Regions from separate parts of the Paenibacillus sp. FSL H8-0282 genome, predicted to be linked through region 2. Evidence: riboswitches for the same ligand, from Rfam matches in the RefSeq annotation. Region 2 holds a riboswitch; each other region holds the start of a gene.
What was found. A riboswitch is a leader RNA that binds a small molecule or an ion and turns the genes downstream of it on or off. The one in region 2 is predicted to bind cyclic di-GMP.
Positions count from the first base shown of each region.

Region 1 (10,537 bases), 710 kb from region 2:
TTTAAAGCTGTTGCAGATTCACTACTGGACATAGGCATCTATATCATCCTCCCCCGACGCACTGGTGATTTCGACTAATACTCTATGCGGTAGACAGACAATCGTCTGTTTGGGCAGGGTAATAAAACCAAAACCTAGGCAAACTTTATCAGCGCAATCGGCATCGTACATTTCAATCCCGTAATCATGCACCTTCAAAATGTTATAGCCGCGTTCCGTGCGGACCTCAATGGTTTGTTCTTCTTTTGTAAGCTTTACCGTTTTAAATAACTCACCGTCCACCGTTACATTGGCTATGAGATTTTTACCGGCCCCACCTTTGTCATCATTGTCCGAAAACCATCTCGGTACGAGAAAAGCGAGCGCAGCAATCAATACGATGGAAATCAGCCACACATCTGCGCGTTTCATAAAAATCTCCCTTATTTTTTAATTAAAATCCAGACTTATTAATTATAACGGTCTACCCTCAATCCTTCAATCAATGTTGGAGTTTATTGTCAGTTTTAGAGAGCTGTTCACAAAATAGGCACGCAAAATAACCCCAGCAGACACAACCCATTCGTCTCTGGCATTTTCAGTTGAAGTTTGTAGCGTTTGCAAAAATATCCAACTTACATTTTAGCCCATTTGCACCGAGATCGCCCATCTCCTCTGGTTTACTAGCTTTTCCGGAATAATTCACAATTAACCCAATTTAAGTTACTTTCAAAATCTAAGCGCCCCTTATCGAGGTTTGTTCCTCTCTAGAATCAAATAAACCTTATCTTGGAATTCATTATTATATTTGCCTTTTAAACAATAGTGTGTTATATTTATATGGTATTTGTTTTTCGATATATTGAATATCCCCACCAAGAAGATGTCAGGCCGACTATTATACACATCGGCATTTTGGACAAAGAGGCTTTATGTTTTCTTGCAGTACTCTTCCTTTTTATGAGATTAAATTCGAAATATAGCATTCCGATTCACACTGGCGCGGTCAATGGAGCCGCAAGGGCAAAAGAGAGGTAGGGCTTTTGTCGTATTGGAAGGATTATTCTCGCCACACGGCTGCTGGAAATAACAAGGAATCAAGACACCCGTTACTCACGAACGGCGGGGGATGAATATAACGAGAAAGCATGACGGTACGTTCCTTATTCAAGGACTACGTCATGTGTGGAAAAATATAGGCGCCCGATAACCGCTACCTAGCGGATATCGGGCGCTGTCTACGTTCAGGACTTATTTTACATATCGACTTACAAAAGCTGTTACTACATCTATATACCCCGCCTTATCCGTATCATAAGACAATCCATGCCCCGCTTGCGGCACTATGAGTCTCTCTTTTGGACTCTGGCATGCCTCATACAATTCATTCATCATAGCAAAAGGTACAAAGTTATCCGCATCCCCATGAATAAAAAGAATCGGGACCTTCGCTTTCCGCACTTGTTTTAATGCAGAGGCTTCACCAAAACCATACCCCGCCTTCAAGCGGGTGATTAGACTTGCACTTTGAACGAAAGGGAAACTTGGCAAGCGATACATGCGTCGTAGTTGGTAAGATAATTGTGCTTTTACTGAGGTATAAGCGCAGTCCGCAACAATAGCTTTTACCTGCGGCGGAAGATCTTCCCCTGAGGTCATTAGCACTGTAGCACCGCCCATAGAGACGCCGTGAAGCACAATTTGAGCACTGGGCCCAGTCTTTTTAATCATGTATTCAATCCATTGCAAATAATCTTTTCGTTCCGGCCAACCAAAACCAATGTAATCCCCTGCGCTATCTCCATGCCCTCTTGCATCGGGAATTAGGATGTTAAAGCCTAAGTTCTCGTAGTAGATTTTGGCGTACGCCCCCATATCCTTTGCTTTACCTGAATAACCGTGGGCTAGAATGGCTGTGCGTCCCGCAGCACGATTAGATTGGAGTAAGTAACCCCTTAGTTTAAGTCCATCTGCAGATACGATCTCAATATTCTCGAAGCTCTGGCGAGAGACCCAATCCTTCCCCTCCCCCCAAGAAGCTCCGGCAACCGGAGGATCAGCCTTCAGATTAGGATTATTACTTAGAAATACCTTTGGCGCTCGTTTAATAGCAATACCATAGAAGAAAAATCCCACATAGATTAGAATCCCTATGATGATTACAGCGCTAATAATGAACCATATCAATTCGCCTTCGCCATCCCCTCTACATTTCTTTTCCAACAAGAGTATACCATCTACTTAGAATGCACCAAACTATCGCAATCATGACATACAAATAGAGCCGCCATCGGAACACTCCCGAAAGCGACTCTATGTTGATCTACCCTTTATTATTTATTCTTTTTGGAGAACTTGGTTCTCATTAATAATCCGATAAGTGCAAAACCTAAACCTGCTACATAGTAAGGTGCAGGACTTGATTCACCCGTTTTTGGCAATTCCTTCACAGGTGGCTTACCTAATGGGATCGTATCGTCCACTACGATGATTTCATCAGGTGTTGGTGTTGGCGTTGGTGTCACTGCAGGTACCGGACCTAATGGGATCTCATCATCATCAACAAGTACTTCTGTGCTATTCGACGGTGTTGGTGTTGGTACTGGCGATGGTGTCGGCGAAGCTACAGGCCCAAGCGGCACAGGATCTTCTGCAAGAACTATAGTGCCAATTACGGATGATGGCGTTGGTGTCGGGAACACCGAAGTCTCTGGTGTCGACGTTGGTGTTACCTCTGGTGTTACCGTTGGTGTTGGTGTTACCTCTGGTGTTACCGTTGGTGTTGGTGTTACCTCTGGTGTTACCGTTGGTGTTGGTGTTACCTCTGGCGTTACCGTCGGTGTTGGTGTTGCTTCAGGCGTCGGCGTTGGTGTCGGCGTCACTGTCGGCGTCACTGTCGGCGTTGGCGTTGGTGTCGGCGTCGGCGTTGGTGTCGGCGTCGGCGTTGGTGTCGGCGTCGGCGTTGGTGTCGGTGTTGGTGTCACTGTCGGCGTTGGTGTCACTGTCGGCGTCGGCGTTGGTGTCACTGTCGGCGTCGGCGTTGGTGTCACTGTCGGCGTCGGCGTTGGTGTCACTGTCGGCGTCGGCGTTGGTGTCGGTGTTGGCGTTGGCGTTGGTGTCACTGTCGGCGTCGGCGTTGGTGTCACTGTCGGCGTTGGTGTTGGTGTCACTGTCGGCGTCGGTGTCACTGTCGGCGTTGGCGTCACTGTCGGCGTTGGTGTCGGTGTTGGCGTCACTGTCGGCGTTGGTGTCACTGTTGGCGTTGGCGTCGGCGTTGGTGTCACTGTTGGCGTTGGCGTCACTGTCGGCGTTGGTGTCGGTGTTGGCGTCACTGTCGGCGTTGGTGTCGGCGTCGGCGTTGGTGTCGGCGTCGGCGTTGGTGTCGGTGTTGGTGTCACTGTCGGCGTTGGTGTCACTGTCGGCGTCGGCGTTGGTGTCACTGTCGGCGTCGGCGTTGGTGTCACTGTCGGCGTCGGCGTTGGTGTCACTGTCGGCGTCGGCGTTGGTGTCGGTGTTGGCGTTGGCGTTGGTGTCACTGTCGGCGTCGGCGTTGGTGTCACTGTCGGCGTTGGTGTTGGTGTCACTGTCGGCGTCGGTGTCACTGTCGGCGTTGGCGTCACTGTCGGCGTTGGTGTCGGTGTTGGCGTCACTGTCGGCGTTGGTGTCACTGTTGGCGTTGGCGTCGGCGTTGGTGTCACTGTTGGCGTTGGCGTCACTGTCGGCGTTGGTGTCGGTGTTGGCGTCACTGTCGGCGTTGGTGTCGGTGTTGGTGTTGGTGTCACTGTCGGCGTTGGTGTCGGTGTTGGCGTCACTGTCGGCGTTGGTGTCACTGTTGGCGTTGGCGTTGGTGTCACTGTTGGCGTTGGCGTCGGTGTCACTGTCGGCGTTGGCGTCGGCGTTGGCGTCGGTGTCACTGTCGGCGTTGGTGTTGGTGTTGGTGTCACTGTCGGCGTCGGACATGGTGTTGGCGTCGGTGTCGGCGTTGGTGTCACTGTCGGTGTTGGTGTCGGTGTCACTGTCGGCGTTGGCGTTGGTGTCACTGTTGGTGTCGGCGTCACTGTCGGCGTTGGCGTTGGTGTCACTGTCGGTGTTGGTGTCGGTGTCACTGTCGGCGTTGGCGTTGGTGTCACTGTTGGTGTCGGCGTCACTGTCGGCGTTGGTGTCGGCGTTGGTCCAGGTTCATCACCATCGTATGGATAGTGGTGAAATTCACCACCACCAGTACCTTTGAGTGAAGCCGCCACTAAAGTACCGTTAATCTGACCATTAATAAAATCAACATGAGCATAGGGGGCAAGTATGCTTCCCATTACACCTATGCCTGCCATATCAAGATACGCAGCTTGGCTAAAGTTAAGCAAAATTTTCTTGCTGTTCAACACGTTATTAGGTAGAAATCCGAAGTTTTTCATTTTTACGTTAGAACCATCAATATTAATAATTGCAGTAGATCCTGAAGGAACATTTATTGTAATTCCGTAGGTATTAGAGACGTTATCTCCTGAAACATTAAAAACATTGACCGCAGGATCTGTACCTGTCAGGGTAAGGCTGCCATATTGGTACACTGTTGTTCCATTCGCCGGCAATGCTGCAAGTTCTGCTGATTTGTCCTTCAAAGACTGACCTACGGCTGAAAAGTCAATCGTACTCCCCTGTCTTTTTGCACCACCCTTGAGGAGCGTTACATTCCCTGAAAAATCTCCCCCGTACACGATATTCCCATAAACAGTACCTCCGTTGAAAGTAAGATTCCCTCCAACAACAAGTGTGTCAGTCAGGGAAACCTCTGCTGCGGTCAACCTATCTCCAACACTATAGTTGGTTAAGTTAACGTTACCTCCAGCAGCAAACCTTCCTTCCGTATCCGAAACTGTCGTTATATCCCCTAGAATAAACACGTTGTAGACCGCTGCAATTCCCAATGTAGAAGAACTACTAGCTCCAGCAACTCCAGCTCCCAATGAGGAAAGCCCACTACCTACCGTCAAAATCCCAGCTAATACAAGCGAGAGTAACGGTTTTATTCTTCTTTTCAAATGGCACACCTCCTAAAACTATGATTTATATTAATCAGAATAATTACCAGAAACTCTAAAGGACCTAACAACAAAAAAGACCGCCAAAAAGAAGTGAAATTCCCTTCTCATGGCAGTCGGACGGTCATTGTGCCTTTAAGACACTTTAGACTCCTGGACTTTGCGTCCCGCCCTTTCAGACGGTTTGCTATTATCATGACTATATATATGTATTACACTGCAAGTCCAGAACTGGTAGCTGAAGCATTCTATCCAATAACAGTCTATGACTTTTAATACTTTTGAATTAATAACAGTTTAGCTCCCGACACCCACAATTGTCAATCAATTCCTTTCGATAATTCCCCGCATTAGTACCACACAAAAAAAGCGCCTAAAGGCGCTTCGCATAAGGTTTTTCATTAAATTTTAAAGTAACTGTATATAGCCCAATATGGATATCCATAAGGGAACACTCAGAATTAAACCAAAAAACAATCCACGCTGGAGGCTGCCCTCTTTTTCCATCATAATTCTCCTTTATTTGCGTTCGATACATTAATTTTTATTATTACAATTTTTAATATAATTTATTCTTCGTTATTTAGTTGTGAATTTTATCACATTGGATAAGCTGTTTAGAAATACCATTGATTATTTTTGGAATATCGGGGTAGAATACGAATATACGTTCCTATTAGAGGTGATGAGATTCATGCATAGAGCAGAAAGCAGGGACAACATGCTGGTGAAATCTTATTTATTGCTTCCGATGATTTTATCAGCTTTCGAACGGGACTCCGCCATTTTATCTACACACTTACGAACACCCGCCCCTTATCTGGAGGTGCTTGGAACAGCTGCTGCAGTAGCTACAACAGATCTAAGGGATGTTCGTGCAGAAATGAGAAGACGGGGAATCAAGGTGTATGAGCAAAACAGACTTAATACGGGAATTGAAGCCAAGTATATATGTCGTGGCTATCATGAACGAATGCTGCTGTTGAATGACATTGTTGCGGCTCAGGCTGCCATCCATATGCGCAGATATCTAGGGCTGGATATTTCATCTTTTAAGAGTTACGAAGAACAGTACCAGATTAAGTAAAGCTGTATAGAAGCCGCTGCGCTCTCTCCCCCCAATCAATTAGTGAACAAAAAAATAGGCCTTACCATGGGAGTTGGCAAGACCTGAGAGAGATATACCACAAAACACTGGGGGGTGTTTGGTGTCTCTAATATATACCTCGAACCTGAAAAAAAGCTGATAGGCACATAAAAATTACATTAAAAATATTGTTCGCCGTTCAGAAGTGAGTAGAGTGCTCCCACAAGCTTAGCCGACCTTTAGCTGGAATTGGATGGCTTAATGGATGAACCCCTTCAAGCTTCCAGGCAAACCGTCCTTCACTATAGTCGCCAAAATCATATTCGTTCCCATTGATCCATTCCCTTAAATCCACCTCTGGAGTAACCACATAACATCCCGCGAGCTGACCTGTAGCAATAATAGCTCCTGTCGGCAAATTATTCGCTGTATAGCCATGTTTCGCCAATACTGATTTGTACGGTTCCTGTTCACAAATCTTTTTGTCAATCCTCACTCCGGCATGGATGCCTAACTCGCCGCGGTAGGCTGTTCTCCATGAACGAGTTTCAAACTCTTTTTCACCAAGAGCAATTAAGGTCGCCCAAGGCTGCCGTATTGTTATACACCGCATGATATTTATCCCCTTTGTTTTACATACATTCTTTATACAATAACAAATTATTATTATTATGGAATATAAAAGAATATATTGATTATCTATCACTATATTTCATAAATAGGAATTTATGTTTGGACAATCTTTGATGAGTTAGATAAATTTGTATAGTTATTAATATACATAAGGAGTTGTATTCTTTTGTTAAAAAAAACAACATTACTACTTAGTTCTATAATTCTTATCTTAAGTCTGTTCTCAGCCTTTTCTGTATCCGCTGAAGAAACTGTAAAATGGGAAACAAAAGCTAGTTTGCCCATAAACTTGATGGGATCAGCATCAGCAGAGTTGAATGGAAAGATATATATTTTCGGGGGAGCAAATGGATCAGGAGAGGCAGCTACAGGAACAAGAACAAATAAAACTTACATGTACACTCCAGAAACTAACAAGTGGTCTGAAAGAAAAAGTATGCCCTCTGCTAGAGCCGCAACAACTGCTGCAGTTATAGACGATAAGATATATGTTATTGGAGGTTACTATAGCGGGGGTAGAACCAACGTTGTTGAAATGTACGACCCTATAGCAGACAGTTGGGAAACAAAATCACCATTACAAACTCCTAGATCATGGTCAAGTTCAGCGGTAGTCAATGGGAAAATATACGTTTTTGGTGGATCAAAAGATAGCAGCGGACTTTCATTATTTACCGTCGAGGAATACGATCCATCAACTAATCAATGGACTTTTAAAAATAATATGCCTATTAACCCGAATGGCCCTTTTATCGCTACTGTTAATGATAAAATTTACATTACTGGCGGGACCAATGTTGCAGCAGGTGCTTCAATATTCTTCAAAAATCTTTATGAATATGATCCTGTGTTAGACACATATACTGAAAAAAAGAGTATGCCCACTCAAAGATCCGGTGGTGCCGCAGTTGTAATAAATGGAGAGATCTATTATTTAGGTTATGGTCTTTCTGTTGAGAAGTACAGTCCTCAAACTGATACATGGAGTGTTTTTACCAACTTAACTTCATGGAGATTTCAAAATTCAGCCGCGGTAATTAACAACACTATTTTTATCATCGGAGGTTCGAATCAAACTGCCGCTATATCAACAGTAGAAGCAATCACTATACCTATACCTGAAGTTACTCCTACACCAACACCAACCCCTGAACCAACACCGGGTCCGGAGCAACCTACTGGTGATCGCGCTATACTTGTCATAACAATGAATACAGGACTTGAAAAAGAATTTGATTTAAGTATGGATGAGGTTAATGCCTTTATAAATTGGTATGAGAATAAACAAACTGGTGCAGGAACTGCATCTTATGCCATTAATAAGCACGATAATAATAAGGGGCCTTTTACCAGTAGAAAAGATTATGTCATTTACGATAAAATACTAACCTTTGAAGTCAGTGAGTATACAATTTAATAAACAAAAAAAGCCCGCCAACCATTTAAAATTGACGGGCTTTTTTATGAAGTTATAAATGGAGGCTTTAGTATTGTTCCCAAATTCAAAGGAAGAAAACTGTATGTAGAATTAATTGAATTAAAAGTATCATTCTCAATTTATATAATTAAGCTTTTTATAAGACACCTATGAAATAGCTAGTCACCACTTATGATTGACGCATTAAATTTACTATTTATATTGATTAAGAAAAAATTGTTGCAAATCCAATTCAGATTTTATACTCTCAATAACACTTTTCAAACCAGGTACCCAGAGAAAAGTATCTTGTCGGATATAATTCATTACTAGCTCATAACTACGCTCAAACTTTTCAATGTTAGGACTATGTTCGTTTTCCAGTACTGTACGTACCCTTTCTGCTAATTCTACGTAGTCAGCATCAATGTGCTCTTGTTTATAGCTCTCCGCCGATTTTAACTTGGTCCAGGCAAAGGCCCCGCCAGCTACAACTTCTTCAGATCCTTCTACGTATTCAATGCATGAATCATAATTTATAAATGCATTAATTCGTTCTTCAAGCAATTTAAAATCTTGTACATAATTAAGGGTTTTTTCCAAATAAGACACCTCCCCAAATGATAAGAAGATGTGATCTAAACTCACCAAAAAAATTCTAGTTGGTAATCACAACTTGATAGTGAATCCAGTATATACTCTTTTGAAACATAAATATATGTATTATTTTTCACATATAAATTCACACTTATTGTTGAGTTGGGATAAATGTGTTTATAGGTATAGCATTAGTGATAATGTAATCACTTAAAAAAAGAGGTGGCTTGTTTTGATCAACAAAAGAGTCGAAGAGTCAATAAAAGAACATTCACCAGTGCGCCTATACTTAATCAGTGGCGAAACCTTTGAAGGCATTTGCGAAGAAAATTTTAGTGACCAATTCGTCCATTTAAACACAGGTAATGGTATTATTTCATTTCCGCTTTGGGTAGTAAAATATATCCGATTACAACCTTTATAGTGCATATATTGATAAGGAAACTCTAACCTTGTTTCCTTCACTGGAACTCCTAGTGCAAACTCACTGGGGGGGTTATTTTATGTATGCTCTGAGTTCAAATCGGTCCCGAACGAACCGGGCTCCAGCAATTTTGATGGACCCGTAGTATATGAGACTGTGACAGAGCAGCCGTTAAAAATTCAGAGTCTGTCTTAAGGACTTTGTATACATTACTCAACATGATCATTCCTATGTAATATAACGAATCTTTAGACTGGTCTCTTACCTTTAGATCGTTTTTCCAATATAAAATTTATACATTTTTTTGTAATCATACATTGCTTCACAACTATATCGGCATTCAAAGGTCACGCCCTAGTAAGTGACTAAATGTTTATGTACATCTTCGGGCTTAATCCCTACGAATTCTAATCTTTGATTTCTTGCTTCAGCAATTCGCAGCTTAACTTCTCATCTCATAACCTCCTGATAACGAAATACCCCGCCATCTGGCAGGGTTTCGGCACTTTCGAATCAATAAGTTAAGTATGGTTCGTCTGGACTATTTTGTATATAAACTTTAAGCAGTTGATTAGCAAATTATCCTTAGGAATAATTTAGCAAGCTAGCAAGCTAGCAAGTTGCGAAGTTCGTAATTTTACAATACATACCGTTAGATAACGATTGCGGACCAGTTAAAGCGTATATTTTCCCATGGTGGCCTTCTTCAGTGAGCACTTTGACTGCAACAGCGGCAATATCTGCCTCGTGAATTCTAACGCCCAAAGCATCAGGGAATCCCGTTCTTACAATTCCTTCTTTTTGAATGGATTCTGCCCAAAAATATAATGCATTCTTCATAAATTCTGACGGCCTTAAGATTGTCCATTCCATTCCGCTATTTTGAATAACGGTTTCGATAGGGTTTCCCCCGTAATCCATTAAGGCTACAATTTTCTTTACATTTGCCCAATTACTGTATGACAATTAAATAGAAGAGAGCTGCTAAAACAAACCGGTATAGAGCAAACCACTCCAATCGAAGTCTCTTAATCAGTTTGATGAACGTCACTACTGCAATCATTGCCACAAGAAAGGATGTCGCAAAGCCAATTAACATTAGAAGCAAATCGTCAGAACTCAGCAAATCACGACTATCGTACAAATCCAACAAGCTTGCACCAAACATAACAGGCACAGAAATAAGGAATGTAAAATCTGCAGCGGCTTTTTGGCTAGTGCCAAGCAACAGGCCACCTGAAATCGTCGAACCTGATCTCGAAAATCCCGGCCATAACGCCAAGCATTGGAACAGACCAATTCCGAAAGCCTGTTTATAATTAATCCCATCGATAGTACCAGCGGTTTCAGTCCGCCTATTC
Region 1 covers NZ_CP150146.1:549,164-559,700, reverse strand. The annotation lists gene NST94_RS02445 (Gx transporter family protein) at 1-38, opposite strand, end outside; gene NST94_RS02440 (NusG domain II-containing protein) at 22-411, opposite strand; gene NST94_RS02435 (alpha/beta hydrolase) at 1,231-2,205, opposite strand; gene NST94_RS02430 (choice-of-anchor A family protein) at 2,313-5,018, opposite strand; cyclic di-GMP riboswitch class I at 5,127-5,217, opposite strand; gene NST94_RS02425 (hypothetical protein) at 5,713-6,105, shown strand; gene NST94_RS02420 (ASCH domain-containing protein) at 6,305-6,718, opposite strand; gene NST94_RS02415 (kelch repeat-containing protein) at 6,905-8,155, shown strand; gene NST94_RS02410 (hypothetical protein) at 8,369-8,758, opposite strand; gene NST94_RS02405 (hypothetical protein) at 8,985-9,176, shown strand; gene NST94_RS02400 (hypothetical protein) at 9,789-10,016, opposite strand; gene NST94_RS02395 (undecaprenyl-diphosphate phosphatase) at 10,129-10,537, opposite strand, start outside.
Region 1: linked by a shared signal. The riboswitch ahead of NST94_RS02430 (choice-of-anchor A family protein) and the one ahead of NST94_RS28860 (NPCBM/NEW2 domain-containing protein) in region 2 are both predicted to bind cyclic di-GMP.

Region 2 (10,537 bases):
GTCTTGCTTAAGCTCTTTATCTATACTGAAACTTAACGTGTTCGTTCTAGCCGTGGTGTTAGGTGTGATATTAACCTTAATCGCAACATTCTTATCCGCTATTCCTATTCCCTCATAATGAACCACTGAGTTATTTAAATACCACAGCTTTTTCGGTGCTGGGTATTTAGCTAGCTTCTCTTTTGTCTCTGGATTCACAGTGAAGCCATGTCTGGCAAAATAGCTGCTTAAGTCTAAACTCAGCACTTCGGAAGAGAACTCCACCAAATACTGCTGCTTGGAATTGTCACCGTTGGTAAGGGTGACCTTCCGCTCCCGATATAGCTTGGTCAGCTCTGTCCAGTATCCCGGATGTGCCAGCTCCAGCTGCCAATAGGCTCCGAGTTGTGCAAATAAGCCCTGCTGATTCATAACCACTTTGTTTTCTTCGAGGACATATTTATAGATATCTGATTCATACGGTATACGATTATCTATCGAATTCGCCGCGACAGACATAAACATAGACACCATATTATTAGTTACTTCGCCATATTCCCGTTCACCCATAGCCAAGCGATGCCCGATTTCGTGATTCAGTCCCCAGCCCGGATAAGCTTTGTTAAAATCACCTAACATGGTTCCTACTGTTCCAAGTTGGATCCCTGTATGATCTCCCGCTGCATACATCGCACCATAAGGCTGCATCAAGCGAATATTCTCACGAATTAGCTTGGCATCATGAATCTCGCTACTGCCATCCAGGCCATAGAAGGCAAAAATACTCTTCATCCAGGTGTCATACCCAGTTACGGTGTCCAGCGGGTTATTTCCTTGCGTAATATATTTGTTGTACGCCTCCGTCGCCGTTCCTGTGAAAATAACATGATCGCTGGCCAGTTCTACCACATCTATGAGTTTACGATCTTGAACATTTGGATGAGCCGCTTTATCTTCGTCTAGTCTTTGTTTGTATGTGATTAAGAAGGTTTTGAATTGTTCTGGATCCGTGGTCTTGGTCATAAAAGGAATCTTTTCTAAACCTTCGAAGCGGATCAATGGCGCTTTCCCTTGTTCCTCTGCTGTATAGGGATTTACGATATAAACGGTGCCGCCCTTAGTCACTTCATGTGCATAATAACTATTCATAGCAAATTCAGGAACGGTTATAATGTTCTTACCTGGACGCAATTGCACACCTCTAGCCCAAACATTCCAAGCGGCCTCTTGTTGAGAAAAGACTAAAGAAGGTAGCTTATCGTTAGAAGCTGCATCCACATAAACGTTGATCGTATCTCCAGGCATTGCAACGAGACCTGTAGGCTGGTTGTTCGTACCAAAACCAATTCTCAGGTTTTCCTGCGCATGCTTTTTCATATCTCCACGTTGTTCCGCCTCAATGATGGTGCCTTCGGTTTGAACTTCACCATTCACTAGCTTCTTAGCTAAATCCAAAGAATCTTTCAGGATTGGATAGAGCGGATGTACTTTTGCCGCTTCCTCTAGTGCATTGATTTTTGCAACGTTATTATAAGCAGGCACAACCGCACTCATCGTTCCATCTGTGAAAATACCATTTACAGCTTCGCTTACTTTATCTTCTGTATAAAATCTAAATTCAGCCGCAAAAGGTCTGTTGATATTAGCTTTTGTGAACTTAAATTTTAATCTTTTAAACTTCGTCGGTTCGAATTTAAATTCCAGAAAGTCATTGGTACTAATCGCGGTTCCGCTAGATACAAGTTGGAAGGTCTCTCCTTTACTCGTCTCTGATGCATAGATTTCAAAAGCCTCTGGGAATCCTTTGCGGTTATCTCTAGCCAAAAAAGCCACTCTGTCCAGCACTTCCGCTTGCGCTAGTTCAAACACGACTTCATTCGTGAAGCTTGCATCATTGTTTTTGTTCGTTTCCCAATGCGTAGTGGGCTGGTCATCCAGCATATATTCAGGCTTCGTACCTGGGTAGCTTCCACCGTTCACCGTTACTTTTGATACGTTTGCATTCGGCATTCTATAAGCTTGGCTATAGGCATTTTCATAGGCTGTTCCATACCCTTTTAGCTTCGAAACCTTGGCTGCCGTTGCCTCTACCTGATGGTTCTCCAAAAGGATCTTTGCATTCTCTATCTCTTCTTTAAACTGCGCATACAGTGGATGTGCCTGCACTTCATTCTCTAAAGCTGTTAATTTCTCTGTCGTATTAAAGGCAGCACTAACTTGGCTCAAGGTATCATCTGTAAATAAATTTTTCATTTTAGCAGAGACACTATCCTCTTTATAAAAAGAAAACTCAGCCGCACTCGCCCAATCTTGATTCGCTTTTTTGAAGACAAATTTAAGTCTCTTAAAAGCCGTAGGTGCAAACTGAATCTCCACTACATCACCGGTTGAGCCTGTATATTCTCCAGAAGACACGAGCGTAAAATCACCCCCATCGGTAGTGGAACCATAGATCTCAAATTCTTGAGCAAAACCTTTACCTTTAGCACCGGATTGCCTAGCCGCGTATACCATTCTATTTAATTCAGTGGACTCATTGAAAACAAACACAACCTCATTCGTAAACGTTGAACTATTCGGTTTGCCAGTCTCCCAATGCGTGCTCATATCCCCATCCATAGCCTTAGCTATAGGCGAGCCTGAGTAGTTGCCACCGTTATTTGTGATGGATTTAATATTTGCTGGATTCATTCTAAAAACCTCATTATAGGCATTTAGAGCATCCTTGCCGTACAGCTCAAACGGAATAACCGAGGCGTTGCTTAATAAGTTAACCTTACTTTGCGCCACTGTTTTTGTTACATTTACCTTGCTTGCCTCACTTGCTAAAGCATAACCTGCCTCACTCGAAAAACTGGCCAACATGGCCGCCGATGTAGCGATCGCAATCATTTTCTTCATCTCTTCTTACCCCCAGATGTCATATGAATCTCTCCAGTGCCCAAAAATGGGCACAAAAAAAACTACCCCAAAAGAGTAGCTTGATTGCGTATAAAGTCGCCTAAAAATTAAGACTTAATTTTTATTAAACCTTAACAAGCATAAACGCCTTCGGCGTCCTTATAAGGACGGTAAGCGTTTAAGCGAGAAATATAAGATATTAAGTATAGTTTTATAACTTATACTTTCTTATATTTTAACAAAAAGCGTTACGCACTCTTTGGCAGCTGGCTGACAATAGTTATGATAACCTTAGTCCCTTTAGCTTTGCGTCCCTACATTTCCATAGGTTTGCCTATGAAGTTTCGAATACATTCAAAGAGTAACATAAGCCTAGATCGGATCGCATGATTAATTGGTATGAAATGAATATAGGTAATTGCAATTAGTTTTTCTTATGTGATAGATATTATTTATCGACCATCCCGGAAGAGAAGGGCATCCTTTAGGACTGTAGGTCTACTTAACTCCCCGATCCAAACAAACGCCGGAACCAATTCCACACATCGCCCGTGACGGGAATTAATCCGAAACCATGTTCGCCAACTGCGATTACACCATATGCCCATTGTCCGATAGCTATGGCACCCCCAGCGATCCTGCCTATCGCTATCGCACCAAACGCCGTATCCCCTATGGCGATGGCCCCCAACGCTTTTTCCGCGATTGCGATCGCTCCTACAGCCACGCCTGCAATCGCAATCGCTCCCACTGCGAAGCCAAGCCAGCTAAGTGCTATTGCTCCGATCGCTAACCACATTCCCAGTGATATTGCTCCTAAGGATAATACGCCCACGCTTATCGCACCTATGGAAATCAAGCCAACAGCTACATCTCCAATAGCGATTAATCCAACGGCTGTCTTCACACGGGGTTTACCTCCACGGCCATACGCTTGACCTGAGTATCGCCCTAGATTACTGCGAATACTGATGACCGGAAATGAGGGAGAAGGCCATTGATAATCAATCTCTCGTCCATCAAAGCCCCTAGAATCCGCCCAGCGCGTTACAAATTGATGCCATTTCATATCCATCCCGTCCCCCTTTTCAAATTACCTAAATTATACAACCCCGGGGGTTGGCTGTACTCAGACTCTGACCTGAAATTCATCTCATCCTCTGGACGGATATATACTCATTAGGATTACTGTTTGGGAATAGGATCAGGCTTTCCAAATAAATAGCCCTGAAACAACTGATAACCACTCTGCTTAAGCCATTCAAAGTCCTCTCTAAACTCCACACCTTCTGCTAAAGGAACGGATTGGATTTCTAAAGCTTTTTCTAAAAATTGCTTTGCTATTTTCTGTTTGTTCAGATCGCTGGACACACCCTGAACATATTTCATATCCAGCTTCATGTAATGGGGTTTAAGCTCCAATAACATCTCGATCGTGCTGAAGCCCTCACCAACATCATCTAAAGCGTATTCAAATCCCCGATCCTTGTAATATGTCAAAATAGCTTTCAAATGAGCGAGATCATCCACTTTCTCCGTCTCAACAACTTCAAAGACAAAAAGAGAAGGATCGACGCCTAATTGATTGGCCAGTTCAACGGTTGATCTTAAGCAGAACTCTGGAGCGTAGATCGACGTTGGGATAAAATTAATAAACGTTTTTTTATTTAAGGGTGCAGCATATTTTACAGCCGTCATTCTACATAACCGGTCTAAAGCATATAAACGCCCACGATTCCGTGCCGCCGCAAAAATCTCATTAGGATAGATAAGAGATCCGTCTTCTTTTTTAAATCTGGATAGGAGCTCGTATGCAAAAATCTCTTCCCTTACGTTCACAATCGGTTGGAAGTAGCAAGTAACAAGACCCTTAGTGATAACCTCATCAATCCACTCCATATCAAGTACAGTGGGTAATTCGGATAGAGGTCTCCATGTTTGGTCATCTATACGGAATTCAACCTGCTCCGACTCCATATGGTCATTACAGAAATCCAGAAAATCCCGCACCCCAGCCTCCTTAATTGTAATCACATTTTCTTCCACCTTATGTATCGTATTACTTCTACTCAAGTGATGAATAACCTCAGGTAAAACCCTAAGATTAAGCTCACCATGAGCCTTGATTTCAAAATTTAGCTCTCTTACTACACAATGATTACAAGCCACATTCATAACCCCTTTAATAATCGATTCTCTGAAAAAGATCCCGGAACGGCTCTTCTCAATCGAAATCCGTATACTCCAGTAAATACGTCGGGTCTAACACGGTGATCTGCTGATGTTGAATCTCAATAATCTTTTGCTCTTGCAGATCTTTAAGCACAAGGGTAGCCGTCTCCCTTAACGTTCCGATCATATCACGCGCTCTCGCATCATGAAATTTCATTTCATATAATAACCAATTCGATAAAAATAAACGGTCCATTTGCAGCAGCATCAATTGCTTCTTAATCAACGGGTAATCGGCAAACATCTGCTTAAAAGGCTCATGTTTAATCTCAAATAATACAGTATCATTCATAGCCACCGCAGACAGCACTCTTATATTGGAGGGATGGATCACTTCCAGATCGCCATAATCCCCGAATAGATAATGTAGGCATGATCCACATTCCATAGTTTTGTATGCCAACATACTGATAATAAATCATCATCCTGTTATATTCTATCGTAACGTTGTCACATAGGCTTGATGCCAATACGATTTACAAAGGAGATCCATTCATGAAATTCCGAATTCCCTTTTACAGCTTGAAGGGAACAGACATTTTAGAGCAATTATAGCAAAGAGGATGTATCGTTTATAAATAACAAAAAAAGCCTCCAATTAAAGAAGCTTTTCACTCAAATCCATAATATGCGTAACGCGATTTCTCCCCTGTTCTTTAGAAACGTAAAGCGCTTGATCAGCTTTTTCCAGAAGAGTGATGTCTGTATCGGTTGCTTCAAAGGTAGCTATGCCAATGCTTACCGTAATGCTGCCAATCTCCCAAGTGGAGCTGGCTATGAATTGCCGCAAATTGTCCGCTATTGCCGTGGCATCCGATGAATCTGTATTAGGCAGCAGAAGGATAAACTCCTCACCACCATACCTAGCTACGATATCTTCTTTACGAGATTGGGACTTCAGGACACTCGCCAATTTCTCCAGGACATAATCACCCATCTGATGACCGTAGCTATCATTCACATTTTTAAAGTGATCAATATCTAGAATACATAATGAAAAAGGCGCCTGATCACGTTGATACGCTGCAATCTGTTCTTCCAGCTTTTCTTGCAGGAACCTTCTATTCTTTAATCCAGTAAGCTTGTCTGTAGTAGATAGCTCTACTAAAACGGCATTCATCTCCAGTAATTCAGCTTGCTTTTGCTCGATTTCCAGGTGGATTTGTTTGAGCTTTGCCAGCGCCTGATCTTTTTCCCAATACGCCTCTTCTATTTGCTTCTTCGCAGATCGTAACTCTAGCTCATAATCAATACGTTTGCCCATCTGTACGAGAATACAATCAATGACCTCTACACCTTCACACTCAAGGCGTCTGCCATTTAACAAGTAAGGCACGGCTTGCCCCTTGCTGTCCTTCAAATTGATAAATAGCTCTTCTACATGTCCATTCAGATTGATAAAAGGATAGAAGTATGAATGAAAAATAAGCTTGTTGGCCGTAGACATGATAGATTCAAAATGTTTATTCACCAAATCAACCTGTTGATATCCCATCCCCTCCAAAAAGGTTTGATTCACATCGAGGATCATTCCTTCATGGGTAATGGAAACATATCCGCATGGCGCATATTTTAACCGGTCATCCATTGTCTAAATATCCTTTCAACACCATAATCTTCTCCATCTCACCCAAGATACTCATTAATCAAAGTAATGGTCTCCTGCGGATGGCTAATATGTGGATAATGGCCCTTGGCCTCCATTAACCGGAACGTACTATTATTCATGTGTCTATGTAAATATTCTCCTACTTCTATAGGAACGATACTATCATCCGAGCATTGCAATATGAGGGTAGGCACTGTCGCTTTAGGCAGATCTTCTCGATGATCCGAAAAAAATGTAACTTCCGCAAATTCTCTAGCGATAATAGGGTCGGCCGAAATAAAGCTTCGTTCCAGCTGTTTAGTCAACATTGGGTCAGGATTATTCATCGCAAGTGGAGCCATAAAGCTAGCCCAGCCCGCGAAATTCATCTCCATCATATCCAGAAGCTCAGTAATATCACTTTTTTCGAAGCCCCCGAAATAAGCATCTCCCTCATTTAAATAACGTGGGGAAGGTCCGATCATAATCATTTTATTAAAATAATCCGGCCGCTCGATTGAAGCAAGCAAACCGATCATAGAGCTAATAGAATGGCCTATAAAAATAAGATCCTTGAGTTCAAATGTTTCGATAACATCTAGTACATCCTGTACATAACCATGGAGAGTATGATATTTATCCGATGTATATGCGCTTAAATCTGAATGGCCTGAGCCTACATAATCAAATAGAACGATTCGATACTTTTTCTCAAATGATGGCGTGATAAACTGCCACATGCTTTGATCACACCCAAATCCATGCGCAAAAAGGATAGTTTTTTCTCCTGCTCCAATGACTTTTACATGATTCCGCACCATAACATCGTTCATTTCATATAACTCCTCTATAGTTAGCATTCTCTCTATTTTGCAGGGTTCCCCTGGAAATATCAAGCGTAGAAAAAACTCCGCTAGATTAATCTCTAGCGGAGTTTTATGTAGCCTCCCGTTTGGGTCATCATTTGGCAAAATGGTAGCGTGCTGGGGTACCTCTGCGTTTAATCCGATCACATTTTGTCCGAAAAAATTGGTTAGCGGACCGAGCAGACCTTAAATGCGCCATTATTCCACATTTGAATTGCTATCGGACTCCACTGCAGCTATTGGCGCGAAAACACAAAATATGGGCCGATTTATATGAAATAGCGTCTCTGGAGTCCGAATTCCTTCTCAAAAGGTTGAAAATTTGCGAATAACATCATCTGGGTCCGTAAGACTCCGTGGATAAACTGTTGAGGCAGAGGTAGACAACCAACATTTAGAATGCAGAAGTCCAACCCGCATCAGCAGCGATGATAGCTCCGTTTACAAAACTGGAATCATCCGAAGCCAGGAATAACGCAACTTGTGCGATTTCTTCAGGTGTACCTACACGAGGGATCACAGCCTGTGTTAATTGCGTACGGCTCACGCCGAATTCATTTATATTTTTCATTGAAGCACTGATGTTTGTGGCAGTAGCTCCTGGTGCGATAGCATTACAACGAATCCCTTTGTTGGCATACATAAAAGCTGTGTTTTTCGTCAAGCCTACTACAGCATGTTTAGAGGCAGTATAAGTTGCTCCCGCATGGGCACCACTTACGCCACCTGTAGAAGCGGTATTAACGATAACCCCTTTTCCTTTTTCCAGAAAAATAGGCAGTGCTTTACGAGTGGACCGCATTACACTTTTGGTATTGATATCAAAGATAAGATCCCATCGTTCATCTGTAATATCACCAACTGGCTCAAAGCCATCCATAATCCCTGCGTTATTCACTAAAATATCTAGCGTGCCATATTCTTTTACAGCGGTATCAATCATGCTATCAATATCTCCAACCAGGGCAACATTTACTTTCAGTGCCTTAGCTACTCCACCGTTACTATTGATCCCTGCGGCTACTTGTTCAGCACCTTCTAGGTTCAGATCGGCTACAATCACTTTTGCCCCTTCTTTAGCGTACAACTCTGCGATAGATTTCCCCATACCCGATGCCGCCCCAGTAACCACTGCAACTCTGTCTTGAAGTTTCATGTTGGAAGTCTCCTTTACGTTTATCTATAATGTAAATATCAATATATAAAATCTCTTTAACGCTTAAAATTTATACTACTCAAGTTTAATCCTCTAAAATTTAACTATCAATATACAAATGAGACACCAAATGTTCATAAATATATATAACGTGGGATTCTGTTCAAATAGGATTAGAAAATAGACAGTTAGGTGGTCTTCTGTTGCTTAAAAATAATCGGAGAACTAGCAAATCGCGTAAAGAGCTTAAAAACGCATTGATATTACTCATGGAAAAAAAGAATTTCCGCACCATTACGATAACCGATATCGTTACCCTTGCCGATTTAAACCGCGGAACCTTCTATAAACATTACCAAACCAAAGAAGAACTTCTAAATGAGCTAATTGATGATGTGTTGGAGGATTTAATTAAGGCTTATAAAGAACCCTATCTTCATACCGATAAATTTATAGTTAGTGAGCTGACCACCTCGAGCATCAAGATTTTTGAACATGTGGTCTCTTACTCTAATTTTTATACCATCATTATAAATTCCAATGTTCTGCCAGGGTTCCAAAATAGAATTTGCGACCTCTTAAAGGAGCTCACCAAGCGGGACTTAGTCGCAGTTAATAACACTAATACCAATGTAAATATCGAATTGTTTTCCAGTTACACCGCCTATGCTCTATTTGGATTAATCATAGAGTGGGTAAAAGGCGGATTTAAATATACAGCTAACCATATGGCAGAGCAGCTGATTGAAATTCTGTCTTTTAATTCACATAATGTGATCATCAACACTTCAAATCAACCGATTAAACAGAATTCCATCCCTGTTAACGGCGACTAATTTATCTCAAACTAAAAAAAGCCACTCCAAAATGCTGGAGTGGCTTTTGAATGCAATTTATAACCTAAGGTCTTCTGTTTCCACCACCACCGCCACCTGGACCTTGATTAGTGTTTGCGGTTGTTACTCCGGATTCATTTAGCCAAGTTACGCTGCTTGTAATTTCGAACGCTACTACTTTTGTTCCTCCTGTGTATTCACCATCCGTATACAGTCCGTTCGCTTCACTACCGGTCGAGGTACCTCCCGAGTAGAGGGTGTAAGAACCGCCGTCCTTCAGATCCGGTGAACTAATCACCACCGTTTGATAGCTCTTCGAAGGAGCAAAGGTCAGGATCGAGTTGCCTTCGCTGTCCTCTAGATGAACCAATGTTCCAGCCTCCTGGGTCTGAGGGAAGGTCATGCTGACTGCATGTTGGCTAGAGGTGTCAGACGGTGCTTGTGCCATGCCCGAACTTCCCGCAGCCACCAAAGTTCCTCCACTCTGTTCAAAGCTACCGTCGAAATCAAGTGCACCGTTACCGCTATTGGTAGGTCCATTGACAATAACCGTGCCACCCGACATTGTGATGGAGCCGTTCGAATCCAGCCCGTCACCTGAAGCATCGACCGTTAGTGTTCCTCCACTAATCGTTAGCATATTGCTAGCAGAATCGCTGAATTGATCCTGCTCCTGAGGACCGCCGCCTACAGTCGCCTCATCGTTACCTCCTGCTACATTCACTCCATCATCAGAAGCAACCACATGAGCTTCGCCACCGGAAATCTCGATGTTTGCTCCTTCAATCCCTTCGTAGCTCTTCGTAATATCAATTTTACCACCAGATATCGCCACCAAAGCATCCGCATGGATTCCATCGTCGCCAGTTTTGATGTTGAATTCTCCATCAGCTATAGCAATGTTACTGTTGCTGTGCACTGCATCATCAGCAGAATCGATGGTAAAGGTTCCGTTATTTAAGCTAATATCTCCTCCAGC
Region 2 covers NZ_CP150146.1:6,642,883-6,653,419, forward strand. The annotation lists gene NST94_RS28860 (NPCBM/NEW2 domain-containing protein) at 1-2,880, opposite strand, end outside; cyclic di-GMP riboswitch class I at 3,139-3,225, opposite strand; gene NST94_RS28865 (hypothetical protein) at 3,383-3,949, opposite strand; gene NST94_RS28870 (EAL domain-containing protein) at 4,066-4,914, opposite strand; gene NST94_RS28875 (helix-turn-helix domain-containing protein) at 5,105-5,518, opposite strand; gene NST94_RS28880 (sensor domain-containing diguanylate cyclase) at 5,711-6,700, opposite strand; gene NST94_RS28885 (alpha/beta hydrolase) at 6,739-7,533, opposite strand; gene NST94_RS28890 (SDR family oxidoreductase) at 7,961-8,722, opposite strand; gene NST94_RS28895 (TetR/AcrR family transcriptional regulator) at 8,992-9,558, shown strand; gene NST94_RS28900 (carbohydrate-binding domain-containing protein) at 9,623-10,537, opposite strand, start outside.

Region 3 (10,537 bases), 590 kb from region 2:
CACTAATGCCAATCGCCTTCACCATCGTTTTCGACATTTACCCGCCTGAAAAAAGAGGGAAATTGACCGGTCTCTTTGGAGCCGTCTTCGGAATCTCCAGTGTACTTGGACCTTTACTCGGTGCCTATATTACCGACTATGTTGGTTGGCAGTGGGTATTCTACATTAACCTGCCGCTAGGAATTATTGCACTGTTCCTGATTGCAACTTCTTATAAGGAGTCGATCTCCCACGCTAAACAGCGCATTGACTGGGGCGGAGCCTTCACTCTAGTTGGCGCGATTATCTGCCTAATGTTCGCTCTGGAACTTGGTGGTAATCAATATGCTTGGGATTCCAGTGCCATCCTTGGCTTATTCGTAGGTTTTGCTGTTCTCTTGCTGGCGTTTATCCTTATTGAGAGAGTAGCTGCTGAACCTGTGATCTCGTTCGCTATGTTCCGCAAACGGTTGTTTGCAACAAGCAGCGTGACCAGCCTATTTTATGGCTCTGCTTTTATCGTAGCTACTATTTACATTCCTATCTTTGTGCAGGGTGTATTTGGCGGCTCAGCTACGAACTCAGGGCTGATCCTTATGCCGATGATGATCGGTACGGTCGTTGGCAGTCAGACCGGGGGGCTGCTTACAACAAAAACCAGCTTCCGCAACATTATGATCCTATCCGCAGTCTGCTTTGTTGCAGGGGTCTACAGCCTAAGCACTTTATCACCAGATACCTCCCGCCTCATGCTTAATGTATTTATGGCTCTGACTGGGTTCGGCGTAGGCTTTTCCTTCTCCGTGCTGAGCATGGCAGCTATCCATAATTTCGATATGCGCCAACGGGGGTCGGCAACATCAACCAGTACCTTCATGCGCTCCCTTGGAATGACGCTGGGAATTACGATCTTCGGGATTATTCAGCGGAATAGCTTTACTAACAGTCTAAGCGATGCTTTTGGCGGTAGTGAACAGTCAGCAGCTTTCGGAGATCCACGCGCTGCGTTAACACCTGAAGCAAGAGCGAAGATCCCTGCTGAAATATTAGAGAAAATATCAAGTGCGTTATCCACCTCTATTGCCCAAACCTTTATGTGGGCTTTGATTCCTGCAGTGTTCGGTCTAGTCTTTGTACTGCTCATGCCAAAAGACCGTCTTACCATTCCTGCTAAAGCTGTTCAGGCGTCTGAGGGCAAAAGGTAACCATTATGTCCATGAAATTAGCCATTTTAGGTTTACTGCTGGAGCGGAACATGCATCCCTATGAAATCACATTAGTGATGAAGGAACGTTCCATGGACCGGATCACGAAGCTGCAGATGGGATCACTCTATTATGCTGTGGATAAGCTTGCACAAGATGGTTATATAGAAGCTTTAGAGGTCATCCGCAGCAGTGATCGGCCGGACAAAACAATCTATGCCATAACGGAGCAAGGTAAAGCTTTATTCGAACAGCTTATCCTGCAACAAATTAAGAAAAACGAACCCTTCTATCATCCGATGTATATGGCCCTGGCTATGTCCCGTCATATCGATCAGAGCAAGGTTGAGAAGCTGCTCGAGGAACGCCTCCGGGAAACAGAACATCAGGTTAATCTGGCTTATCAGGTATACGAGGAGCATATCTCCATCGTGCCTCGTTCTGCCCTGCATCTAATGTACGGTACATATGAGCACACCCTGACTGAGCTGAAATGGCTGCAGCGCCTATACGATGATGTTGTAGCACGCAAGCTAAAAGACATAGGGTCACCGTTGAATTTAGAGGCCTAATGGCCTCTTTTTCTGTTTAAGGGAGTCAAAATACGTTTATTAACGAGCACAATATCCATTAAATCTCAAAGGAAGGCGAGGCGGTAAAAATGACCCAAGAAAAACATCAGCTGAATAGTGACAAACGTGATCACCCGGAACAATATCCAACAGAAAAAGAAAGTCTATTTGATCTTCATGAAAGTGAGCAGAATGTAGACCCGATTCCGATGGAAGATTTAACGCTGGAAAAGCAAGAGGAAAAGAACAAAGAGGAGACCAAACACCGCTCTTCCAGCGACAAAAAATACCATACGGGCTTCTGAGAGTGTACAATATCTACAAGTACGCAATCATAATTTCCAAGGAGGAATCACATTGTTGAAAGCGTTACCTTTAAACAAGCGCGGGATTCCCGCAAGCCGCATTGCTTTAGGCTGCATGGGGCTAGGCGGTGACTGGGACCATGAGCCGATTACTGCGGAGAATGTTAAACAGGGACATGAAGCGGTTGATGCCGCCCTTTCCATCGGCATCAACATGTTTGATCATGCAGATATCTATACTCGTGGGAAGGCGGAGAAGGTATTCGGTCAGATTTTTAAGGATCGTCCAAGACTACGTGAAGAAATCATAATTCAATCTAAATGTGGAATTAAGCTAATGGAGCCTGGAGACAGCACTAATACGTTTGATTTCTCTGGCCAACATATTCTGAACAGTGTAGATGGAATATTGTCACGACTTGGGACCGAATACATTGATATTCTTCTACTGCATAGACCTGATCCCTTAATGGATCCCGAAGAAGTAGCCTCCGCATTACATCAACTGAAGGCCGCTGGTAAGGTTCGTCATTTCGGGGTTTCCAATATGAGCGCCGCTCAGATCAAGCTGCTGCAGACTTATTGCGATGAACCTTTTATCGTAAACCAGCTGCATATGAGCTTGGCTAAGATCAGTTGGGTGGATGCTGGAATCAGTGTAAATCGTGAACCCTGGAAGGATATTATCTTCCCTGAGGGAACCCTTGAACATTGTCGAATGGAGAACATTCAGCTTCAAGCCTGGGGGCCACTCGCCCAAGGTCTATTTAGCGGGCGTTCATTAGAGGATCAACCGGAGAATATCGTCCAAACAGCAGCTATGGTCCAACAGCTCGCAGATGAAAAAGGAACAACACCCGAAGCCATTGTACTGGCTTGGCTAATGACACATCCAGCTGCCATTCAGCCTGTTATTGGAACTGTGAATCCGAAGCGTATTACTGCCTGTGCCGATGCGGACAAGCTGGAGCTTAGCCGTAAGGAATGGTATGACCTGTATGTTAGTTCACGCGGTTCAAAACTTCCGTAACATATACATTTATATTCTCAACTTCATTACTCCGCTTATGCCCGGCTCGCGTTACTACTGCGAGCCGGGTATTTTTTTGCGAATCACCCTAACTTATCGTTCTTTATTGCGAATATATTTAGTAATCGAGCGATAAATGGAGTTATTAAGAGATAAATTATCATTTTTGTTCTTTATAGAGTACAAATGCGCGTTATTGGCAGTTTTCTTTTTGATTTATTCCATGTATGATTCATTACAGAAGTTGTTCTTAATAAAGAACGATAATAACGAACCAAAGAAACAGACATTGAGGGGAGGTATTCCTCTGAGACCCAGATCAGCAAGGAGAAGACCTAGAAGAAACAGGAAAATCGGATTACGTATACTGCAATCAGGAATGGCTGTCTCCGTCTTATTTCTATATACCTCGCAGCAAGTTGGTGGTACCTATGGAGGCTTTGGAGCCGCTACGCAAACCACTAGCACGATTAGCTTTTGCGAAGTATTTCCGAATTCGATCAAGGCACTGCTTACAGAGTTCAAAGAGCATGTTAATCGAGCGCTCACTTTAAAAGAATTACTACAGCCCTTTTCCACATCAGCTAACTACTCGGACGTTTCGGGAATAGAAGGGATGTCGCTGGAAGAGCTTGATGTCGCTGCAGAAGAGATTTCTTCGCAAATAGCGGCGCTTCAATCCCAAATAGATAGCGTTAACGAGCAACTGGCGGCTAACAGCCAAATTTGGAACCAAATCCACAATGAGCTAAGTGCAGCAGCAGCCTTACTCTTCCAGATAGGAGGATATATGACTTCTCTAGATTCCAACTGTCTAGAAATCAAGGATGAGCAATTTTTCAGAGATTTACAAAGCAGCCTGAATCAAAGCGGTGTGATCTCGGAATCCTTGAATGCTTCCTTAAATGGAGTTATTAGTTACCTAACCTCCATACACGATGTCGGTCTTCCATTCGCATCGGTAGTTACCAGTGATGTTTATGGACAACTTGAATTACGCGAAGGAGAGTTCCCACAGCCACTGCCATTCCTGATTACCTTCACTCAACCAGACGGCGTGATCTCTAGCGACCTCACCTCATCTTATGAAGCTCTAAATACCGAATTGACTAACCATAAAGAATCGGCAACCTCAGGTATCACTACCCTTCAAGATAAACTCCAATTGATCAGTCAGACTCGCGAGCAAAAACTAGAAGAGCTTGAAAAAGCTCGGCTAGAAGAAGAGCAAGCAAAGAAAGAAGAAGAAGCGAAAAAAGAAGAAGAACGTTTGGCTGAGGAGAAAAAGCAACAAGAAGCCGAGGATAAAGCGAAAGCTGAGGCAACCCCTCCAACATCAGGCGAAGCTGCTCCGGAAGCCCCAAATAAAGAACAACCTGAAGCCCCAGCCACTGATCCGGTTAAGCCGGAAATTGACGAAGAGCTCACAATTCCAAAAGATGTCCCTCAGCAAGAGGCTCCACAAGAGACGCCAAAGGCGGAAGACAGTACGACTACCCCGCCGGTAGCAACCCAAGCTCCTTCGGACCCTCAACCTGAGAAAGGTGGAGAATAAGATGCGAATTAAAAAAATTATCAATAATACCCTATCGAGCTTAATGCTTGTGATCTTTATTCTGCTGGTGGCAGCCGTAGTGTTATCCAAGGCCTCCGGCGGTGAACCTGCTTTCTTCGGATATGAGATCAAAACCGTACTCTCAGGATCGATGGAACCAGGAATTCAGACAGGCTCAATTGTCGCATTAAAACCCGGAGGGGATATGAATCGTTTCAAACCAGGCGATGTCATCACCTTTAGGAATGAAGATAATCTGCTCATTACTCACCGGATTGTAGAAGCGACCGTCAATAACGCTACTGGTGAAGCTGTTTATCGCACTAAAGGCGATAACAACGACGCGCCCGACATGAACCCTACCAGTTCTGTGAATGTTGTAGCTCAGTATACCGGGGTCACTGTACCCTATGTCGGTTACGCTATGAATTTCGCGGTTTCCAAAGCTGGAAGTGTAGTCCTCATGATCGTGCCTGGCTTGATGCTTCTGCTCTATGCTCTGTATACCTCTTGGAAGGCTGTAGCTGCATTAGAAAAGAAAAATGCTGCCCTACTGCCAGCCTCACCGCCCCCAACAGAAACACAGCCCTAAGTTGATTGTCCACTTCCGCTTACGAACCGGAAGATACAATATATAAATTTTATAAAAAATTCAAACACAAATTTGAGGAGGAATTTTATTATGGGTATCAAGAAAACATTGGGTCTTGGCGTAGCATCTGCAGCACTGGGTTTATCATTAATCGGCGGAGGAACCTTCGCATACTTTAGCGACACTGCGCAAAGCACAGCTACATTCGCAGCGGGCACGCTCGATCTGAACTCCGACCCTTCTGTCATCGTTAATATTCCTAACCTGAAACCAGGTGATACGGTAACTAAATCCTTCAAATTGAAAAACGATGGTTCGCTGGATATCGGATCTATTATTCTGAATACATCGACTCAAATCACGGATGCTAAAGGAGATAACTACCTGGATTTAGCCGAGTTCATTAAAGTTAAATTCCTTAGAAATAATGATAAAGGAGTACCTATCGTCTCTCCTGAAAATGTAGTTTATGAGACTACACTTGCTGCTTTAAAAAGTCAGCATCCGGATCTCGTAAAAAATACAGGTTGGGATCAACTCTTTACCGAAGCATCCGGTATTAAAGCCGGTACCAACGACAGCTTCTCCGTCCAATTCGAATTTGTGGAAAATAACCAAGATCAAAATATTTTCCAAGGCGATAGCTTAACACTGACTTGGGATTTCGTAGCTAAACAAGGTGCGAAAAAAGACTACTAAGATCAATAAAGTAATTTAATAAAATACTCGAAGAGCAGCAGATCCTGAATCCGGCCACGGATAAGCAGATTGCTGCTCTTCTCTTTACAATAAACTTTGTCCGATTTATTGATATTTGCTATACTAATAACAAAAATTACGGAGGGGCGTCAGCATAGTGCCACAGAATATGGGCCAACGTATCCAGCAGCTCCGCCTAGACAAGGGTTTCTCCCTATCTGAGCTTGCGGACAGAGCAGATGTGGCTAAGTCGTATCTTAGCAACGTGGAGAGAAACATCCAATCCAATCCATCCATCCAGTTTATCGAAAAAATCGCTGACGCGCTTCAGGTATCCATTCATGCCCTACTCTATGGAGAACCCAATGATGCAGAGGAATCACATTTAGATTCGGAATGGTTCCGATTGGTGCAGGAAGCTATGGACTCAGGCATTAGCAAACGCGAATTCAAAGAATTTCTGGACTATCAGAAATGGAAGCTCGATCAAAAGGATTAATACTTCCTACTAATCTGGTACGATCCTCTCTTCTACTAAATCATATCGAAAAAGGACACAGCGAAGAACCGCTGTGCCCTTTTTCGATATGTAACCCCTCTAATGTATTACTGCACGATCTGCACAGTTTTCTCATGAAAGAACTGGCGAATTTCATCTGCCTTAATGCCAGCCTTCTTAGCTGCTAATAATAAATGTACCCACTCTTGATCCAGATCAATAAACTGCTGTTCTCTGTTGCTACCCTGGTTGGACTTTTCCAAAAAATCTCCCCCTAAGATTTTACGTCCCCAGGCAATCCGGCTGTCATAGTATCTCTACCTTAGACCCGCGACTTTGTGCCCCTGCCTTTCGGCAAGTTTACCTTTTACTGGACCCTTTTCACGAAAGGATCTACTTAAAAAACTATAAAATTACTATCTGCAATAACATTATACAAAAAGAAAGCGGAAAAGTGTGTCGATTCCTGGTTACTTTCTATTTTAAAAACGAAAAATAAAAGATTTTTTTTCAAAGATCTTGTCCGATTATCACGATACTCGTCCGTTACATAAAATAAATTGTACTAGCAAAATAAATATTTACTGACCTAATAGTTAAAAATAAGGATAATAGAATCATTTTAATAGGCCTTTAGAATGGGTAATGAGAAGAAACACCCTTCTTTTCATTAGAACAAGCTAACCCATACCATTTTGCGAACGTATTGGACGAAAGAATGAATTGATTACAGTGGCCGAAAGTAGCACAATAAGATGAGAAATGAAACCGCAATCATCACAGCTCCAGTAAGCGTTGACACAAAATGTCACGTATGGAGTTCATCCGTTAAGGAGGATGTATTCATGGCAGCCAAAGAGCCCTATAACGAATCCATTTGGAGTAAGTATTACGGACCCAATTTAGGCTACATTCAAGAAAGATATGAACAGTTTGTGAAAGATCCCTCCACCGTAGAAAATAATTATCGCGAGCTTTTTACAAATTCGGGACCTCCTCCCCTAACTCCGGATAGCGAACCGGCTCCTCAGCCGCGCATCTCGGGAGACACCGAATGGCTTAGAAAAGCAGTAAGAGCTTCCAAGCTAATCGCCAATATTCGTATATATGGCCATATGGCCGCTGAAATTGATCCGCTGGTACGCGATCAGAATCCCATGGCAAAATATCTTGAGCTTGAAACCTATGGGCTGACCCGCGAAGACCTGATCGCACTGCCTGCCACGCTTATATGGGAAAATGCGCCGAATGATGTGCATACCGGATGGGATGCCGTGCAACGTATGCGTCAGGCATACACCAAGACCATCGCCTATGAATTCGGGCATGTGCATGAAGAAAAAGAACTGCAATGGCTAAATAGACAGGCAGAATCCACCAGCTCACCAGCACCCCTAAATAATACAGAACGCAAAGAGCTCCTGAACCGCCTGATTCAGGTAGAGCAATTTGAAACCTTCCTCCACAAGACTTTTGTAGGTCAGAAGCGTTTCAGTCTTGAAGGCAATGATGCTCTTGTGCCGATGTTAGATGAAATCGTACGTGCTGCTGCACATGACGGTGCGGAGCATATTTTGATGGGCATGGCGCATCGCGGCCGCCTCAACGTTCTTGCACATATTTTGGGCAAACCTTATGATATCATATTTTCAGAGTTTCATCATTCTCCGAACAAGGAGCTTTTCCCTTCCGAAGGCTCCACAGGCATTAACTATGGTTGGACAGGTGATGTGAAATACCATCTCGGTGCAGACCGTGCTGTCCGTGAAGGAGAAACCGTACGCACAAGAATAACACTAGCGAATAACCCAAGTCACTTGGAATTCGTCAATCCTGTCGTGGAAGGTTTCACTCGTGCCGCACAAGAAGATCGGAGCACTGCAGGACTGCCGAAGATTGATACCAGTAAAGCTATGGCGGTGCTGATGCATGGCGATGCTGCTTTTCCAGGTGAAGGCATTGTTGCAGAAACGCTTAATATCGGCAAACTTCAAGGTTATCAAAATGGTGGGACGATCCATATCATTGTTAATAACCGAATTGGTTTTACGACTGAAAGTGAAGATTCCCGTTCTACGCATTATGCGAGTGACATCGCCAAAGGGTATGAAATCCCAATAGTCCATGTCAACGCTGATGACCCAGAGGCCTGCGTAGCAGCTGTACGTTTAGCTAGCGCATACCGCCATCAATTCAAAAAAGATTTCGTAATTGATCTCATCGGCTACCGCCGTCATGGTCACAACGAAATGGATGATCCTGAAACCACACAACCTATTGTCTACGGTAAGGTTCGCAATCATCCAACCGTCTACAAGGTTTATGCAGAGAGACTGAAAAACGAAAAGGTTCTTACCGCCGAAGACGTACAAAAGATGAATGCTGAAGCAGAAAGCGTATTGCAGCGTGCGTACGATAATATGAAGGAAGGCAATCATAAGAAAAAAGAACCCAAAGCCTTCATTCCTCTACAAACGGACCGCGCAGCGGCAAACACTACAGCGGTATCCATCTCCAGCCTGCAGGAGATCAATCGTGAACTGTTGACGGTTCCTGCTGGATTCCAGGTTTACCCGAAGCTGGAGCGCATTTTACAACGTCGTAAAGATGCACTGAATGAGGGTCAAAAGGTCGACTGGGCACTGGCTGAAACATTAGCCTTCGCTACCATTCTGAAAAATGGAACGCCCATCCGACTGAGCGGTCAAGATGCCCAGCGCGGAACCTTCGCACATCGCCATCTGGTGCTGCACGACAGTAAAACAGGAGATTTATTCTCTCCGCTGCATCAGCTAAGCGATTCCCGTGCCTCCTTTGGCGTATACAACAGTCCATTGTCAGAGGCATCAGTATTAGGCTTTGAATATGGTTATAATGTGTTTGCACCGGAAACCTTCGTAATCTGGGAAGCACAGTATGGTGATTTCGCCAATGCGGGTCAGGTTATTTTTGACCAGTTCATTGCCGCTGGACGCGCCAAATGGACACAGCGCAGCAATCTCGTCATCATGCTGCCGCATGGCTACGAAGGACAGGGACCTGAGCACTCCAGCGGTAGGCTGGAACGGTTCTTGCAGCTATCCGCTGAGGAGAACTGGACGGTCGCTAACCTGACTACCGCTTCGCAATATTTCCATCTGCTGCGGCGCCAAGCAGCGTTATGCGGGCAGGAAGATGCTAGACCGCTAGTCATTATGACGCCGAAAAGTCTCATTCGGAATACGCGCAGCACTTCTGCCGGAACCGAGCTGGCTTCAGGACAATTCAAGCCTGTATTAGCTGAATCTTTGCTTGGCCAGAAACCAAGTGAAGTTAAACGGCTCGTAGTCTGCAGCGGTAAAGTCGCTATCGACATCCAAACAGAACTGGAAGCAGCACCGGATAAGGATTGGTCATGGCTGCATGTTCTTCGCCTAGAGCAGCTTTATCCGTTCCCGGAACAGGAGCTAAGCGAACATTTAAACTCCTTCAGCTCCCTTCAGGAAATTGTCTGGGTGCAAGAAGAGCCGAAAAATATGGGCGGCTGGAGCTATAGTGAGCCTCGGTTACGCGCCATCGCACCGAAAAATGCCGGCGTAAGATATATCGGCCGTCCGGAACGTTCCAGCCCGGCCAGTGGTTATGCAGATGTGCATAGCTTCGAACAACGTAGAATTGTAACAGAAGCCCTAAAATCAAATTCGAACGTACAAGCGGCTGTACCGTCCTCTTAAGAGGACGGTATCACAATAGCGTAAACCATTATGTTTGGGGAGGAAACGGCCTGTGTCAGAAATCTTAGTACCCGATCTGGGAGAATCCATATCCGAAGGAACCATCTACAAATGGCTGGTTAAAGAAGGCGACACGGTAGGTCAAGGCGATGTGCTCGCTGAGCTGGAAACGGATAAAGTCAATCTGGAAATTAGTGCAGAGGTGGAGGGTGTCATCTCCACCATCCTGCGTCAAGCGGGCGAGAACGTAGCCGTTGGCGAAGCCATCGGCATCATTGGAGCCGCAAGCGGCAGTACGCCGCGGGCCGCTGCAAGCGAAGCCGAAGCGCCTAAAGCGGCTCCGGCAGGCGGCAACGCAGTAGCAGCCGCCGCGCCTGTAGCTGCGCCC
Region 3 covers NZ_CP150146.1:429,120-439,656, reverse strand. The annotation lists gene NST94_RS01925 (MDR family MFS transporter) at 1-1,184, shown strand, start outside; gene NST94_RS01920 (PadR family transcriptional regulator) at 1,190-1,756, shown strand; gene NST94_RS01915 (hypothetical protein) at 1,846-2,061, shown strand; gene NST94_RS01910 (aldo/keto reductase) at 2,114-3,091, shown strand; gene NST94_RS01905 (hypothetical protein) at 3,471-4,646, shown strand; gene NST94_RS01900 (signal peptidase I) at 4,648-5,238, shown strand; gene NST94_RS01895 (TasA family protein) at 5,329-5,937, shown strand; gene NST94_RS01890 (helix-turn-helix domain-containing protein) at 6,107-6,436, shown strand; gene NST94_RS01885 (anti-repressor SinI family protein) at 6,544-6,699, opposite strand; cyclic di-GMP riboswitch class I at 6,727-6,811, opposite strand; gene NST94_RS01880 (2-oxoglutarate dehydrogenase E1 component) at 7,282-10,149, shown strand; gene odhB (2-oxoglutarate dehydrogenase complex dihydrolipoyllysine-residue succinyltransferase) at 10,202-10,537, shown strand, end outside.
Region 3: linked by a shared signal. The riboswitch ahead of NST94_RS01885 (anti-repressor SinI family protein) and the one ahead of NST94_RS28860 (NPCBM/NEW2 domain-containing protein) in region 2 are both predicted to bind cyclic di-GMP.